One region of the Streptomyces tendae genome, then DNA from elsewhere that is predicted to be linked to it. Evidence: riboswitches for the same ligand, from Rfam matches in the RefSeq annotation. Region 1 holds a riboswitch; each other region holds the start of a gene.
The links. A riboswitch is a leader RNA that binds a small molecule or an ion and turns the genes downstream of it on or off. The one in region 1 is predicted to bind cyclic di-AMP.
Positions count from the first base shown of each region.

Region 1 (2,192 bases):
GTCCGCAACCGCCTCGACGAGATCCCGCACGAGCTGGCGAACCCGTCCCGCCGTGCCGCGAAGGAGCTCTCCAAGGAGCTGTTCCCGGCGAGCGCGCGCATGTCGCGCCCGCGCCAGGGCTCCGAGGAGACCGTCGAGCGCATCGACTCCGCGGCCGTGCGCGGCTTCTACGAGAAGCACGTCCGCCCGGCCACGGCCACCGTCGTCGTGGTCGGCGACCTCACCGGCATCGACCTGGACGCGCTGCTCGCCGACACCCTGGGTGCCTGGACCGGCTCGCAGGCCGAGCCGCGGCCCGTGCCGCCGGTGGTGGCCGACGACTCCGGCCGGGTCGTCATCGTGGACCGGCCCGGCGCCGTCCAGACGCAGCTGCTCATCGGCCGCATCGGTCCGGACCGGCACGACCGTGTGTGGCCCGCGCAGGTGCTCGGCACGTACTGCCTCGGCGGCACCCTGACCTCCCGCCTGGACCGCGTCCTGCGCGAGGAGAAGGGATACACCTACGGCGTGCGGGCGTTCGGCCAGGTGCTCCGGTCGGCCCCGGACGGCACGGGCGCGTCGATGCTGGCCATCAGCGGTTCCGTCGACACCCCCAACACCGGCCCGGCGCTGGACGATCTGTGGACCGTCCTGCGCACGCTGGCCGCCGAGGGCCTCACCGACGAGGAGCGCGACGTGGCCGTGCAGAACCTCGTGGGGGTCGCCCCGCTGAAGTACGAGACGGCCGCGGCCGTCGCCGGCACCCTGGCCGACCAGGTCGAGCAGCACCTGCCCGACCACTACCAGGCCGACCTGTACCGGCAGTTGGCCGCGACCGGCACCGTGGAGGCCACGGCCGCGGTGGTGAACGCCTTCCCGGTGGACCGTCTGGTGACCGTCCTCGTCGGTGACGCCGCGCAGATCAAGGCGCCCGTGGAGGCCCTGGGCATCGGTGAAGTCACCGTCGTGACGGCTGAGTAGGGCCCGGCCGGGACACGCGGGCGCGAGGAGCCCTGGTGGCGGGAACGTCACCAGGGCTCCCTTATGCCCGAATTGGGGCGGAGGTTGCCTGTCTGCCGTGTGGGATGCGCTACAAAAACCGGGATTCGTTTGAGGATTGCGAGACGCCCCGCTTAGTTTCATGCGGGCTGTTCGTCAGGCAGTGCGCCGCATCCGCGGCACCGGACAGTCATCGCCGAGTCCCCGTACGGCGCGAGCCAGGGGAGCCGGGGACCCACCTGTAGTCCCTGGGGTGAATCGGACGCCCGCGCGTGTCGCGAGGGGGTCCGTAGGAGACCTTCCTGCTCCGAACCCGTCAGCTAACCCGGTAGGCGAGAGGGAAGGAAAGGAACAGCCTGTACATGGCGTTCACGCGCGCCACCGGGAAGCACCGTCGTCCCAGCCGCGTCCAGCGCGGCACCGCCCGCGCCGCGGGCGTCGCGGCCCTCGCGGGCACCGGCGTCGTCGGCTCGCTCGCGGCCCCCGCACTCGCCGCCGAGCCCGCCGCGGCGCAGACCGGCCTCACTCCCGTCGTCACCCTGGGCGGCGTGGTCGCCGACCGCGTCGACGCGCAGGCGGCCGCCCAGCACGAGGCGGCCCGTGAGGCGGCCGAGGCCGCCGCGCGCAAGGCCGCGGAGGAGGCGGCCCGGGAGCGGGCGGCCGAGGAGGCCGAGAAGGCCCGTGCGGAGAAGGAGCGCGCCGCGCGCGAGGCCGAGCGCAAGCGTCTCAACACCTTCGTCTCCCCGATCCCCGGCTCGTACGTCTCGACGGCCTACCAGAGCGGCGGCGCCATCTGGTCGTCCGGCAGCCACACCGGGATCGACTTCCACGCCGCGAGCGGTACGCCCGTCCAGTCGGTCGGCGTCGGCACCGTCGTCGAGGCCGGCTGGGGCGGCGCGTACGGGAACCAGGTCGTGATCAAGATGCACGACGGCACCTACACCCAGTACGCCCACCTGTCCTCCCTCGCCGTGTCGGTGGGCCAGGAGGTCACCGCGGGCCAGCAGATCGGCCTCTCCGGCGCCACCGGCAACGTCACGGGCGCCCACCTGCACTTCGAGGCGCGCATGTCCGAGGAGTACGGCTCCGACCTGGACCCGGTCGCCTACCTCCGGTCGCACGGCGTGAACATCTAGGGAACGCCCTGGGCGCGCAGGCCGCCCTCCCGGCCCCGGCTCCTCGTGAGCCGGGGCTTTCGCCGTTTCGGGGCCCGT
Region 1 is NZ_CP043959.1:1,753,697-1,755,888, forward strand. Features, by position in the region: gene F3L20_RS08180 (M16 family metallopeptidase) at 1-960, shown strand, start outside; cyclic di-AMP (ydaO/yuaA leader) riboswitch at 1,163-1,328, shown strand; gene F3L20_RS08185 (M23 family metallopeptidase) at 1,341-2,114, shown strand.

Region 2 (2,192 bases), 4.5 Mb from region 1:
TAACGGCCGGCGTCGCCGTCACGGAGTTCGACGGCCTCGAAGGCGCCGGTGGAAGCGCCGGACGGAACGGCGGCACGACCCGTGCTGCCGTCGTCGAGGCCGACCTCGACCTCGACCGTGGGGTTGCCTCGGGAGTCCAGGATTTCCCGGGCTACGACGACGTCGATGGACGGCACGAGCATCTCCTTCTTGGGATGTGACGCGGGTGAGCAGGGCCACGGGGGCCTTGCGAGTCCGAGCCTAACCGGCTCCGGGCGATCGGCCATCTCGCCGCCCGCCTCATGGACAGAACCGAGAGTAAATTGTTTCCGAACGGAACAAAGCCGGTTCGGAAAACCGTGACCGTAATGCGTCCGGACATGACCCCGCCCCGGTGCGTACGGGGGAAGAAACGCACCGGGGCGGGGAGCCCGTGGGAACGGGGAAGGACCTGCGGCCACGCCTTACTTCAGGTGCAGCTGCTGGCCCGGGTAGATGAGGTCGGCGTCGTCGACGATGTCGTCGTTCAGCTTGAACAGCTTCGCCCAGCCGCCCTTGACGTCCTGCTCCGCGGCGATGGAGCTGAGGGTGTCACCCTTGACGACCTTGTACTCGCCGTCGCCCTTCTCGACCTTCTTGCCGGTCGGGGTGGTGACGGTCTTCTTCTCGGCCTTCTGCTCCGTCTGCTTCGGCGCGGCGGGGCGCTCGGCGGAGCGGGAGGCCTTCTGCTCGCTCTCACGGGCCTCGGTGGAGCCGGAGTCCTGCGAGGAGCTCTCGGCGGAGGAGCCGTTGTACGAGGCGCTGGACAGGCCGGTGCCGCAGACCGGCCAGGCGCCCTTGCCCTGGCCCGCGAGGACCTTCTCGGCGATCTCGATCTGCTGGGCCTTGGTGGCCTGGTCGGCGCTGCCGGCGTACTGCGTGCCGCCGTACGCGGCCCAGGTGGAGGCGGAGAACTGCAGACCGCCGTAGTAACCGTTGCCGGTGTTGATGGACCAGTTGCCGCCGGACTCGCACTGGGCGACGGCGTCCCACTCGGACGCGGTGGCGGCGGAGGCGTTGCCGGCCGCCATCAGCGGGGCGGCGACGGCGGCACCGGTCACGCCGGCGATGGCGATGGCACGGGTGGCCTTGGACGGACGACGGTGCTTGCCCTTGCTGGAAAACAGCATGGATGGATCCCCTCACCGACGCCTGCGAGGTGAGCTGTCGGGTTCGGGCCGGTTGAGTTGCCCGGCCGCGTTCCTCACGGAACGCGGCTTCACCCCAAGCCGCCTCCGGCATCACTGCCCGGACACGGCACTTACCTGGGTCCCCCGCTCCTGCCTACGGCGCATGACGCGACGACTGTTCCCGTGCTGCCACTGGCAGGATTCGGCGTGGCGGCAGCCGGGGCCCGCGGTGGCGAGCGATCACGACCGTAGGCACGCGCCTCGCGGAATTTCAAAGACGATCAGGGCTTCTGAGACCTATCTCTCACAGTCTTTATTACGGACATTCAGCCCGAATCATGACGCCAACTGGCGCCCCGTCGAGGGCTTTTCACATGTCCGCCTGTCAGCGGTCCGCGTCCGCCCCGTCGCTCACCAGAAGCCGCTGACCGGGCAGGATGAGGTTCGGGTCTTCTCCGATCACCTGCTGGTTCTCGGCGTAGAGGGCGGTCCACCCACCGGTGAGCGCAAGGGAGTCGGCGATGGACGTCAGGCTGTCCCCGTTCTCGACGGTGTAACGGTCGTCGCCCGCCTCGGGGGTGACCTCGACGGAGGGCGCGGCGTGCCGGCCGGTCGACGCGGGCGCACCGTCCGTGCGCTCGCCCTCCTCGGCGGTGGAGCCGCGATGACGGCCCGGACCGCCATCCTCGGCGTCCGTGACGGCCGAAGAACCGCTGGTCTGCCCCGACTTGTCCGACTCGTCACTGCGGGGGGTGGTGGAGGCGGACGGAGACGTCCTGCCGTCCGCGCCGTCCCGCTTCCCGGTCGAGGTGCCGGTCGTGGCCGATGGAGAGGGAGAAGCGGATGAATCGCTGGTTTCCGGCGAACCGGACGCATCGCTGGAACCGGCGTCCCGGGGGGTGCCCGAGGCCGCGTCGCCCGCCACGCCCGTGTCGACGTTCGGGGACGCCGTGTCCTGGTTCAGACCCGTGAGCAGGCCGCAGGCCCGCCACTTGCCGACCCCCTGCCCGGCGAGGATTCTCTCCGCCACGGCTATCTGCTGGC
Region 2 is NZ_CP043959.1:6,282,846-6,285,037, forward strand. Features, by position in the region: gene eno (phosphopyruvate hydratase) at 1-176, opposite strand, end outside; gene F3L20_RS28745 (transglycosylase family protein) at 444-1,148, opposite strand; cyclic di-AMP (ydaO/yuaA leader) riboswitch at 1,153-1,320, opposite strand; gene F3L20_RS28750 (transglycosylase family protein) at 1,534-2,192, opposite strand, start outside.
Region 2: linked by a shared signal. The riboswitch ahead of F3L20_RS28745 (transglycosylase family protein) and the one ahead of F3L20_RS08185 (M23 family metallopeptidase) in region 1 are both predicted to bind cyclic di-AMP.

Region 3 (2,192 bases), 970 kb from region 1:
CGCCGACCGATCACCGCCGTGTCCCGGCCGTCGCCCTGTCCGCGGACGGGCCGGGGGCAGGGCGACGAGGCGGGACCGGCTGTCCGTCAGGCCGGGCGGACGATGCTGTGGATCGCGGAGTCGCCGTCGTAGTAGATGGACTCCTCGCGCACGTACGTGCCGGGCTTCGGGGCGTGGATCATCATGCCGTTGCCGATGTAGAGGCCCACGTGGGTGACGTCGTCGTAGAAGAAGACCAGGTCGCCGGGCTGGGCCTGGGACACCGGGACGGTGGTGCCGGCGTTCACCTGGTCGTAGGTGGTGCGCGGCAGGGAGACGCCGGCGGCCTTCCAGGCGGCCTGGGTGAGTCCGGAGCAGTCGTAGGAGCCCGGCCCGGTCGCGCCCCAGACGTACGGCTTGCCGATCTGCGCGCGGGCGAAGGCGAGGGCCTTTTCGGCCTTGGTGGCGTACGAGGAGTCGGCCGGCGGGGTGTCGGTCGAGCCGGTGGACCCGGAGCCCGTGGACCCGGAGCCGTCCGAGGTGCCGCCGCCCTGCTGCACGGCCTCGTCCTGGGCCTGCTGCTGTTCGGCCTGCCGGCGGGCCAGCTCCGCCGCCTTGCGGGCGGCCTCCTCCTGCTTCCGCTTCTCGATCGCGGCGAGCCGCACCTTCTCCTCTGCGGTCAGCTGCGCCAGCAGCCCGCGCGCGTCGGCGAGCTTCTTCTGGACGGTGGCCTTGGCCGTCTTGAGGTCGCCCTGCGTCTCGGTGAGCGTCCGGAGGCTCTCGGTGGCCTCCTTGCGCTTCTTCATCGTCTCGGACTGCTGGGTGACGTAGTCGTCGACCGCGTCCTTCTGCCGCCCGGTCATCCGGTCCAGCACCCGCCGCTGGTCGAAGAGGTCCTGCGGGGTCTGCGCGAGCAGGAACGTCGCCGTGTCGGGCAGGCCCGCGCCGGTGCGGTACTGGGCGGCGGCGTAGGAGCCCAGCTCCTCGCGCGCGTCGTTCAGCGACTGGGTGCGCTTGGCCACGTCGTCGAGCAGGGTGTCGACGCGCTTGCGCTGCTTGGTGGTCTTCTCCTCGGCCGCGTTGTACTTCTCGGTCGCCGACTCGGCCTGGCGGTACAGGTCGCCGACCTTCTTCTCGACCTCCTCCAGGCTCGGCCGGTCGTCGTCCGTGGGAGCGGCCTGGGCGGTCTGGGAGAGCAGGGCCACGGAGGTGAGCGCGGCCGTGGCCAGGGCCGGGGTGCGTATGCCTGCGACGCGCGCGCCGGGGGTGCGCGACTTGCGGTGCGACGCCAAGGGAGGCGACTCCTTCCAGTGCTCCGCCTACCGGGTTAGCTGTCGGGTTCGGGCGGGTGGTTCGGAAGGGTTGCCCTACGGCCCGCTCCCTGAGGGAGTGGTCCGATTCACCCCATGTCTCGGTGGGTCCCCGGCTCCGGCTGCCACGGCGGACAGTGACGGATTCGGCGGGGGCCGCACGGCCCGGCGAGGTTCGCCGGCGGGGGACGAGCGGCCCGAACCGCACCGTAGCCAACTGGTGTGGCCCCTGTGAAGGTTGATGGGTGATATGCCCGATACATTTTCGTGACCTTGTTCGTGATGTCGCTCTCGGTGACACGGCGGGCGTGGAGGGTGCCCGCCGCAGGACCGCGAGGGAAGCCGTGTGATGTTTCCGGGGCGGCCCCGGGTTGTCGGTGCGGCGCCCTAGACTCGGAGAGCGATGAGCAGCCTCTTTGACGACAGCTTCCTGGCGGACCTCCAGGCCCAGCGGGGCCCCGCGGACGAGCCCCCGCCGCCACCCGAGGACGAGCACGCCCCGGAGCCCCTTCCGGACGACCTGTTCGGCGGGAAGTTCGACGCGCCCCCGGAGCGGGACGCCTACTACCGGGATGGCGCCCCCCGCCCGGTGATCGACGCCGCCGCGCTGCTGGAGGGCCTGAACGACAACCAGCGCGCCGCCGTCGTGCACTCCGGCTCCCCCCTGCTCATCGTGGCCGGAGCCGGCTCCGGCAAGACCCGTGTGCTCACCCACCGCATCGCGCACCTGCTCGCCGAGCGGGGCGTCCACCCGGGCCAGATCCTCGCGATCACCTTCACCAACAAGGCCGCGGGCGAGATGAAGGAGCGCGTCGAGCAGCTCGTCGGCCCGCGGGCCAACGCCATGTGGGTCATGACCTTCCACAGTGCGTGCGTCCGCATCCTGCGCCGGGAGTCCAAGAA
Region 3 is NZ_CP043959.1:786,120-788,311, forward strand. Features, by position in the region: gene F3L20_RS03825 (C40 family peptidase) at 87-1,271, opposite strand; cyclic di-AMP (ydaO/yuaA leader) riboswitch at 1,279-1,451, opposite strand; gene pcrA (DNA helicase PcrA) at 1,693-2,192, shown strand, end outside.
Region 3: linked by a shared signal. The riboswitch ahead of F3L20_RS03825 (C40 family peptidase) and the one ahead of F3L20_RS08185 (M23 family metallopeptidase) in region 1 are both predicted to bind cyclic di-AMP.

Region 4 (2,192 bases), 1.1 Mb from region 1:
CCGATTGTTCTCTCATCGCCACCGACCTGGACGGGACGCTGCTGCGCGGTGACGACACCCTGTCCGACCGCTCCCTCGCCGCCCTCGCGCAGGCGGAGCGCGCCGGTGCCCGGCACCTCGTGGTGACGGGCCGCCCGGCCCCCAGAGTGCGGTCGCTGCTCGGCGACCTCGGCTGCACGGGACTCGCGGTGTGCGGACAGGGGGCGCAGGTCTACGACGCCGGGACGGACCGGATGCTGTGGTCGGTCCGGCTGGACCGGGAGCTGGCGGAGACCGCGCTCGGCAAGATCGAGGCCGAGGTGGGTGAGGTGTACGCGGCGGTCGACCAGGACGGGGTCGACGGGCGGACGCTGATCGAGCCGGGCTACCGGATGCCGCACCCGACGCTTCCGTCGGTGCCGGTGGAGCGGCGCGACGACCTGTGGGCGCGGCCGATCAGCAAGGTGCTGCTGCGCCACCCGCGGCTCTCGGACGACGCGTTGGCGGCGGCGGCCCGGTCCGTGGTCGGCTCGCTGGCCACGGTGACCATGTCGGGGCCGGGGACGGTGGAGCTCCAGCCGTGCGGGGTCACCAAGGCGACCGGTCTGGCGCTTGCCGCCGAGCACCTGGGGCTGCGTCCCGAGGACACGATCGCCTTCGGCGACATGCCGAACGACGTCCCCATGTTCCGGTGGGCGGGCCACGGCGTCGCCATGGCCGACGCGCACGCCGAGCTCAAGGCGGTGGCCGACGAGGTCACCCTGTCGAACGAGGACGACGGCGTGGCCGTCGTCCTCGAGCGACTGTTCGGGCGGACGGCCGGAGTCGGCCGTCAGCGGTCGGCTCAGTACGCGCCGAAGACGTTGTCGATCGAGCCGTAGCGGTCGGCGGCGTAGTTGCAGGCCGCGGCGATGTTGGCGACCGGGTCGAACGGGTCGAAGGCCGTGCCGGGCACGTGGTACGCCTGGAAGGTCGGGTCGATGACCTGCAGCAGGCCCTTCGACGGAGTGCCCATGGCGGCGTTGGAGTCCCACAGGTTGATGGCGGCCGGGTTGCCGGACGACTCCCGCATGATGTTGCGGTGGATGGAGTCGTAGGAGCCCGGGATGCCGTTCTGCGCCATGACGTCCATGGCCTCGCGGATCCAGCCGTCGAGGTTCTCCGGGTACGCGGTCGTGGAGGCGGCGGTCGTGGCCTGGGTCGTGGTCGCGGCGGAGGCGCCGGTGGCACCGAACAGCGGCAGCGCGACCACGGCGACGCCGGTGCCGGCGACGGCGAGGGAGCGGACGAGGCGGCGGCGGGACGAAGCGATGACGGGCATGTCTGGGTTCCTCTCCTACGCCTGCGAGGTGAGCTGTCGGGTTCGGGCGAGGAGAGTGCCCGGCCGTGCCCCTGCGGGCATGGCTTCACCCCGAGCCGTCCGGGCGTGATGTCCGGTACGGCGGCTTACCTGGGTCCCCCGCTCCTGCCGTGCGTGAGTTCGTCGTCGGGTGTGATGCGGGTGGCGGCAGGACTAGGCGTCCACCCGGCAGGCCCGGAACGTATGCGAGAGCACATGTCGGGAACAAGTGCGACGATCACGCAAGACTCCGTTTGATCTTGAGATGGGTGCTTTTGGGCGCTTGATCCTTTGCGATCGCCAAGGGTCAACTCCGTTGCGTGGAGCGGGATCGCGGCGTTGCGGGAGGCTGATCGGCCGGCGCGTCGACGCGTGACTCACCTCACGGGACGCGGGATGCGAGCGCATTTGCGGCGTACAGGAATTCGCACAGCAATGACGGCAAATCGGACGGCAGGGCGGGCAGGATGGTTCACCGGCCACTGTGTCCGGGAAACAGAGGAATGTCCGTTGCTGTCAGCCGATCAAAAACACTCCGCTTCTGATCCCCTATCGCCCTGCTTGTGACCCCGGGGCCTGGCGGTGATCGAAAGGTGACCGGATACGCTGACTCGAGTGGTGGCAGCGACCTATCGACAAACCGTGTAACCGCCAGCAGACACCAGCAGACAGGAGACCCCTCGTGACCGTCGTCGGGCCGTTCGGGCTGAGCGTGCGGGACCAGGCTCTGGAAGCCGATGTCCAGGCCGGATTGACGGCTGTCGAGGAAGGGCTGCTCGAGGCCACCAAGAGTGAGGTGCCGTTCATCACGGAGGCCGCCCAGCACCTGGTGCGGGCCGGCGGCAAGCGGTTCCGTCCGCTGCTCGTGATGCTC
Region 4 is NZ_CP043959.1:612,093-614,284, forward strand. Features, by position in the region: gene F3L20_RS02935 (HAD family hydrolase) at 1-860, shown strand, start outside; gene F3L20_RS02940 (transglycosylase SLT domain-containing protein) at 824-1,300, opposite strand; cyclic di-AMP (ydaO/yuaA leader) riboswitch at 1,304-1,475, opposite strand; gene F3L20_RS02945 (polyprenyl synthetase family protein) at 2,001-2,192, shown strand, end outside.
Region 4: linked by a shared signal. The riboswitch ahead of F3L20_RS02940 (transglycosylase SLT domain-containing protein) and the one ahead of F3L20_RS08185 (M23 family metallopeptidase) in region 1 are both predicted to bind cyclic di-AMP.